Regions from separate parts of the Rhizobium changzhiense genome, predicted to be linked through region 1. Evidence: riboswitches for the same ligand, from Rfam matches in the RefSeq annotation. Region 1 holds a riboswitch; the other holds the start of a gene.
What was found. Region 1 has a riboswitch for thiamine pyrophosphate ahead of thiM (hydroxyethylthiazole kinase). Riboswitches for the same ligand answer to the same signal wherever they lie in the genome.
Positions count from the first base shown of each region.

Region 2: linked by a shared signal. The riboswitch ahead of G9X68_RS24730 (YkoF family thiamine/hydroxymethylpyrimidine-binding protein) and the one ahead of thiM (hydroxyethylthiazole kinase) in region 1 are both predicted to bind thiamine pyrophosphate.

Region 1 is NZ_JABFCQ010000006.1:133,675-137,335, reverse strand. It holds gene G9X68_RS26005 (dipeptide ABC transporter ATP-binding protein) at 1-1,037, shown strand, start outside; TPP riboswitch at 1,197-1,293, shown strand; gene thiM (hydroxyethylthiazole kinase) at 1,344-2,147, shown strand; gene thiE (thiamine phosphate synthase) at 2,144-2,779, shown strand; gene thiD (bifunctional hydroxymethylpyrimidine kinase/phosphomethylpyrimidine kinase) at 2,776-3,585, shown strand.
Region 2 is NZ_JABFCQ010000005.1:391,482-395,142, reverse strand. It holds gene G9X68_RS24745 (SDR family NAD(P)-dependent oxidoreductase) at 1-606, opposite strand, end outside; gene soxR (redox-sensitive transcriptional activator SoxR) at 718-1,182, opposite strand; partial or broken gene G9X68_RS24735 (NADPH-dependent FMN reductase) at 1,266-1,840, shown strand; TPP riboswitch at 2,003-2,116, shown strand; gene G9X68_RS24730 (YkoF family thiamine/hydroxymethylpyrimidine-binding protein) at 2,107-2,715, shown strand; gene G9X68_RS24725 (ABC transporter permease) at 2,727-3,533, shown strand; gene G9X68_RS24720 (ABC transporter ATP-binding protein) at 3,530-3,661, shown strand, end outside.

The sequences.
Region 1 (3,661 bases):
CCCACGACATGGGCGTCGTCGCCGAAATGGCCGATCGCGTCGTCATCATGCAGAATGGCAGGATCGTCGAGCAAGGAACGGCGCTTGCCGTCTTCCAGAGGCCGAAGGAGGCCTATACCCAGCAATTGCTGGCCGCCGTCCCGCGGCTCGGCGCGCTTGCCGGCACCGACCGTCCGCCGCGCATCACCCAGCGCGCCGTCGAGACACTCCATCCGGACCGCACGCCGGTCCTGAACGTGCGCGACCTCACAGTCACCTACGGCAATGCCGCAAGCCGGTTTTTCAAGGGCAAGCCGCCGGTTGCGGCCGTCGATGGCGTTTCCTTCGATATCCTGCCGGGTGAAACGCTCGGTCTCGTCGGCGAAAGCGGCTCCGGCAAATCGACGACGGGCAAGGCCACCCTCGGTCTCATCCCCTTCAAGGGCAACGTCCTGATCGACGGCCGCAATATCGCCGGCCTCAGCCAGCGCGAGATGCGGCCCGTGCGCCGCTCGGCGCAGATGATCTTCCAGGATCCCTATGCCTCGCTCGACCCGCGCATGGCCGTCGGCAAGGCGATCGGCGAACCGATGATCATCCACGGCATCGGCAACCACAGCGAACGGCAGGACCGCGTCGCCGAACTGCTGCGCCGGGTCGGCCTGACGCCTGATGCGGCGACGCGCTATCCCCACGAATTTTCAGGCGGCCAGCGCCAGCGCATCTGCATCGCCCGGGCGCTCGCGCTGGAGCCGAAGCTGATCGTCGCCGACGAAAGCGTCGCAGCGCTTGACGTCTCCGTCCGCGCCCGGGTGCTCGACCTGCTGCTCGAACTGCAGGAAACGATGGGGCTCGCCTATCTCTTCATCTCCCACGACATGGCGGTGGTCGAGCGCATGTCGCACAACGTCGCCGTCATGCGCGCCGGCCGCATCATCGAAACCGGCACACGGCGGGATATCTTCGAGAATCCAAGGGATGACTACACCCGCGCACTGATCGCCGCGGTTCCAATCCCCGATCCGGAGGTCTACCGTGGCAGGGAAGCGCATGCGTGACTGAAGGACTGAGACATGACTAAAATGTCGCGAAGGAGGATGTCGGCGGCGGCTGGCCAGATCGTCGGCTGATCGCCTTTCTCAAATCGTCGACAATCGTTGCGCCGCGTCGATCATTTTCGGGATGACATCACCTCCGTTCTCTGCGAAAAGAATCGCGATGAGAGACAGGGGCGTTCGTCGACAGACGGGCTGAGAAGCACCCTTCGAACCTGAACCGGATAATGCCGGCGGAGGGAGTCGCTCGGGGCCGCGGCACTGCCCGCACGAACCGCCCCGTGCCCGCCCCCGCCTGAAAGGGGCCATATGCAGACCAGGACCACACCAGGAGCTATGCTGAAGGCGATGCGCGAGAAGCCGCCGCTCGTTCAGTGCATCACCAATTACGTCGCCATGAACATCGCCGCAAATGTGCTGCTTGCCGCCGGCGCCTCCCCCGCCATGGTGCATGCCGCTGAAGAAGCCGGCGAATTCGCCGGGATCGCCAGTGCTGTGACAATCAATATCGGCACGCTGTCGACGCAATGGATCGACGGCATGCAGGCGTCTGCGAAGGCGGCGACATCAGCCGGCAAGCCCTGGGTGCTCGATCCGGTCGCGCATTATGCGACGGCCTTCCGCCGCAATGCGGTCGCCGAACTGCTGGCCCTCAAGCCCACGATCATCCGCGGCAACGCCTCCGAGATCATCGCACTTGCCGGCGGAGAGAGCCGCGGCCAGGGCGTCGACAGCCGCGATCCGGTCGAGCAGGCGGAGGGTTCGGCGCGATGGCTGGCTGAGCGGCAGCGGGCGGTGGTTGCCGTTACCGGCGCGTTGGATTTCGTCACCGACGGCGAGCGGGCCGTGCGCATCGAAGGCGGATCGGCCTTGATGCCTCAGGTCACCGCACTCGGTTGCTCGCTGACCTGCCTCGTCGGCGCCTTTGCCGCGACGGCGCCTGAGGATATCTTCGGCGCGACGGTCGCAGCACTTGCAACCTTCGCCATCGCCGGCGAGGAGGCAGCACTTGGGGCGGCTGGCCCCGGCTCCTTCTCCTGGCGCTTCCTCGATGCGCTGGCCGCGCTCGACGCCGAAACGCTTGACGCCAGGGCAAGGATATCGGCCGCATGAAGGCTTTCGACCTTTCACTCTATCTCGTCCTCGACCCCGATCTCTGTGCCGGGATCGGCATGGTCGAAACCGCGCGCCTTGCCGTTGCCGGCGGTGCGACCATGGTGCAGTTGCGCGACAAACACGCCGGCACCATCAAGATGGTCGAGACCGGCCGCGCCTTGAAACAGGCGCTGAATGGGACCGGCGCCCTCCTCATCGTCAACGATGACGTCGAGGCGGCAATCGCCATCGGCGCGGACGGCCTGCATATCGGCCAGGAAGACATGGATGCGATGAGAGCGCGCGCGATGGTCGGCCCCGAGATGATCCTCGGCCTTTCGGTCGAGAGCGAGGCGCTTGCTAATGCGGTCGATCCTGATCTCGTCGATTACACCGGCGTCGGGCCGGTGTTTGCGACACCGACCAAGGCCGATCACAAGCAGCCGATCGGCTTTGACGGACTTGCAAGGCTGGTAAAGGCCTCGCCAGTGCCATCAGTCGCGATCGGCGGGCTCAAGGCGGATCATGTCGCCCAAGTGTTCGCCGCGGGCGCCCGGGGGCTTGCCGTCGTCTCAGCCATCTGCGGCACGCCCGATCCGGAAGCCGCTACGCGCCGCATCGCTGCAGAAATTCGAAAGGTCCGCGCATGATCCGCAATGTTCTCTCGATCGCCGGCTCCGATCCCTCCGGCGGCGCCGGCATCCAGGCCGATCTCAAGGCCTTTTCCGCCCGCGGCGTCTACGGCATGGCGGTGCTGACCGCGCTGACGGCGCAGAACACGCAAGGCGTCAGCGGCGTGCATCTGGTGCCGCCGCAATTCGTCGCCGATCAGATCAATGCCGTCTTTGCCGACGTGCGCGTCGATGCCGTCAAGATCGGCATGATCGCCAATGCCGGCATCGCCGACGCCGTTGTCGGTGCGCTGACTGACCACCGCGACATTCCGATCGTTATCGACCCGGTCATGATCGCCAAGGGTGGAGCCGCTCTACTGGCGCCTGAAGCGGTCGACGTGCTGACCCGCCGGCTGCTGCCGCTTGCCACACTGCTGACCCCGAACCTGCCCGAAGCCGCCGCCCTGCTGCACCAGCCGGTGGCGACAAACCGCGCTGAGATGGCGGAACAGGCCGAGCGCCTGCGGGCGCTTGGCCCGGCCGCGGTGCTGGTCAAGGGCGGCCATCTCGACAGCGACGAGAGCCCTGACGTGCTTGCCACGGGGGCCGGCCTGCACTGGTTTGAAGCCAAGCGCGTGCCGACCAAGAACACCCACGGCACCGGCTGCACGCTCTCCAGCGCGCTGACGGCCGAGCTCGCCAAGGGCGCTTCGGCGCAGGAGGCCGTCGCCATCGCCAAGGATTATCTCGCCGGCGCGGTCGCGGCTGCCGGACAACTCACCGTCGGCTCCGGCCATGGCCCGGTGCAGCATTTTCATGCGCTCTGGAAAGACGGCGAATAGGCGTCCGCTCAGCCAATATTCCGCCAATCGACAACGGCCCGGCCTTCCCGGGCCGTTTTGCGTTCGGCACCTACTT
Region 2 (3,661 bases), on a different contig from region 1:
ATAGCGCTCATGGAAATCCGTCTCGATCGTTCCTGGCGACACGCAATTGACGCGGATTCCGTCCGGTGCAAGCTCACGGGCAAGCGCCTTGGAATAGGTTGCAACGAAGGCTTTCGAGGCCGAATAGATCGAAGAGCCGGGGCTGCCGCCGGTCAGCGCCGAAATCGAAACCGTGTTGACGATGGCTGCGCCTTCAGCCGCCTTCAATGCCGGCAACAGCGCCCGCGTCAGCGCCACGACCGATGTCTGGTTGAGCCGCACGACCGCCTCATATTCTGCGTCGGTGAGCGTGGCAGCGGGAAAACGGCCAAGCATGGTGCCGGCATTGTTGACGAGCACATCGACCTTATCAAAGAAGGCGAGAGCATCCTCGGCAAATTGCGCTGCCCCACCGACCGCGGAGAAATCGGCATTAAGCAGCAGCGCCCGTCTTTCGGATTCAGCCGTCAGCAGGAAATCCGGCAGGTCGCGTCCCGGCTTGCGCCCGGTATGGACGATCACCTTCGCGCCGCAGTCCAGGAACTGCCGGGCCACTTCAAGGCCGATGCCGCGGCCGGCGCCAGTCACTACGACATTGCGATTTTCGAACAGTCTGGGATGGAACACGAAGCCGTCCTCCTCGCGGACAGTGCCGCCGGTTGTGTCATTCGCCCTTAACATATGAGCGCGCCGACTGAAAGAAAGGCGCGTATCGATCTTTCCTGGTGAGGCCAGGGGTTAGTTTTCGGTCTCCAGAAGCCGCGCGCCCGGCCCTTCCTTGCCGAGCCGGTCGCAGGGATTGCGCAACGGACAGCTTTCGATCGACAGGCAGCCGCAGCCGATGCAGCCGGTCAGACGGTCGCGCAGCAGGCTAAGCCGCCTGATTCGCGCGTCGAGATCATCCTTCCACAGCGCCGACAGCGTCTGCCAATCGGCGACGGTCGGCGTGCGCCCCTGCGGCAGGGACTCGAACGCCGCCTGGATTTCCGAAAGCGGAATGCCGACACGCTGCGCCACCTTGATGATGCCGAGCCGGCGAAGCACATCGCGCCCATAGCGCCGTTGATTGCCGCGGGAGCGGATGCTCGAGATCAGCCCCTTGGTCTCGTAAAAATGCAGCGCCGAGACGGCCAGGCCGCTGCGCTCCGCCACTTCGCCGACCGTCAGGAGCTTGCCGAGCGGCGTTGCCGGAATTGTATCCATTACCTCTTGACCTCAAGATTAGTTGAGGTTTTATAAGCCTTGCTCCAGCAATCGTAAAGCCCAATCGCGAGAAGGAGCGGCGCATGAAAACATCCATCAGGCTGGCGGTGATCTACGGAAGCACAAGAAAGGGCCGCATCTGCGACCGGGTGGTCAAATGGCTGACGCAGGAGCTCGTCCGCTTCCCGCAATTCGATATCGACATCATCGATCCACTGGATTTTGCGCTGCCGCCCGACCGTGACATGGCGCACCCCGAAATCGACAGGCTCGCCGGGCGGCTCGGCATGGCCGACGCCTTCATCATCGTCACGCCGGAATACAATCACAGCTTCAGCGCCGCGTTGAAATCGACCATCGATCTGTTTTTCGAGCCCTGGCAGGGCAAGCCGGTCGCCTTGTTTCCTATGGCGGCATCTCCGGTGGCTTGCGCGCGGTCGAGCAATTACGGCTCGTCTTTGCGGAACTCCATGCCGTCACCGTCCGCGATTCGGTCAGCTTTTCCGCGCCATGGAGCCGCTTCGACGTCGCCGGACGGCTTGACGATCCGAGCGACGCTCTGCACACGCTCGACCGGATGATGGCGCGGCTGGAATGGTGGACGCGGGCGCTCATTGCCGCGCGCGGTGATCATCCCTACGCCGATATCGCCGCTTGAGACGAAGGGCTCCGGTTCCGTTCCCGGCAGGTACGGAACCTTTGGGAACACCCGGGCAGATCCTCCGCCCGGGTGTTTTCCGTCACATCCGGTTCATTCCGGCCGCACGGACGGGATCGCGATTTTGCGGTTGCGGGGAGAAAACCCCGGTGATAGTTTCCGCGCAAATAACAGGGGAGCTCCGTATTGCCGGGGCTGAGATGTGAGGCGCAAGCCTCTGGACCCTTCAAAGCTGATCTGGGTAATGCCAGCGGAGCGAGGTTCAGATGTTCTCAGGCGCACAAGTGTCACTCTATCCGATGTCCGACAATTTCGTCGGCATCATTCTCGATGCCGTCAAGGCGCTGGATCCCTATCGCGACCGGCTGCGCATCGAGATCGACGACATCTCCACACTGCTGGTCGGCCCGCCTGACATTCTCTTCGCCGCCATGCACGATCTTTTCGTCGCCGCCGCAAAAACCGGCGAGCATTGCGTATTGTCCGCTGCTGTTTCACGCGGCTGCCCGGGCGAGCCCGACGACGCCATCTGCGGCAGCAACCCCTCCCTTGGCCAAGCAGAACCGCTTGCCGATCGTATAACAGCCGCACTTGCCGCCGTTGAAACCACCGCCGAGACCGGGCAGCCGACCGCTGCGCAATTCTCGCTCTACGTCATGGGAACCGGCAGCCATATGGACGAGATCTATGGCTGCATCGACTTTCTGAAACGTTCCGGCACCTTCGACCGCGCCAAGAATTTCTGCACCAGGCTTTCTGGCGATGCCGGCGCCGTCTTCGCAACCATTCGCGAGGCCTTCTATCGCTTCGGCGACCCCGACGGGCATGTGACCCTCGACATCACGATGTCTGCCAATAGCCCGACGAAAGCGTGAATCGAACGCCGATGACACCGTCACCACCATTGGTTTCGCGCCTTGCCGCGCTTCGCGCGGCTCTCTACCGGGGAATACCTGCCTTACTCGCCGGCTGCGTCTTCTTGGCAGCATGGGAACTCTATGTCGATCTTTCCGGCATCAAACCTTCCATCCTGCCGGCGCCGTCACGCATCGTCATTCAGGGCTGGCTGAACCGCGAGGCGCTGATATCAAACACCTGGCCGACGCTCGGCGCGACAGTCGGCGGTTTCGCGCTGTCGCTAGCCTTCGCCTTCGTCTCATCGATCCTTATGGATTTCATGCCCTTCATGCGCCGGGCATTGCTGCCGATCTTCATCGCCAGCCAGACCCTGCCGCTGGTGGCGATCGCGCCCCTCGTCGTCCTCTGGTTCGGCTTCGGCCTGTTGCCGAAGGTCCTGCTGGTGGCGCTCGTCACCTTCTTTCCGCTGCTCGTCGCCTTGCTGCAGGGCTATGAATCGACCGACCGCGACATCGCCGAATTGCTGAATTCGATGAAGGCGAGCCGCTGGCGCATTTTCCGCCTGGCCCGGCTTCCCTCCTCGCTGCCCTATTTCTTCGCCGGCCTCAGGATCTCGATCACCTATGCTGTCGTCGGCGCGATCTTTGCCGAATATGCCGGCGCCGCCCGCGGCCTCGGCATTTATATTCTCAACGCCAAGAACAATTTCCGTCCCGATCTCGTGCTCGCCGCCGTCGTCGTCAGCGCCGTGCTGACACTCTGCCTGTTCGGGCTGACGCTGATGATCCAGCGCCTCGTCATGCCTTGGCAACCATCCGGAGAGCGGCGCCGATGAGCGATGCAATGGTTGAACTGCGCAACATCTCGAAATCCTTCGACGGCATGAGGGTGCTGGGCGATATTTCGCTCGCTGTCGCAGACGGCGAGTTCGTTTCGATCGTCGGCCCGTCCGGCTCCGGAAAA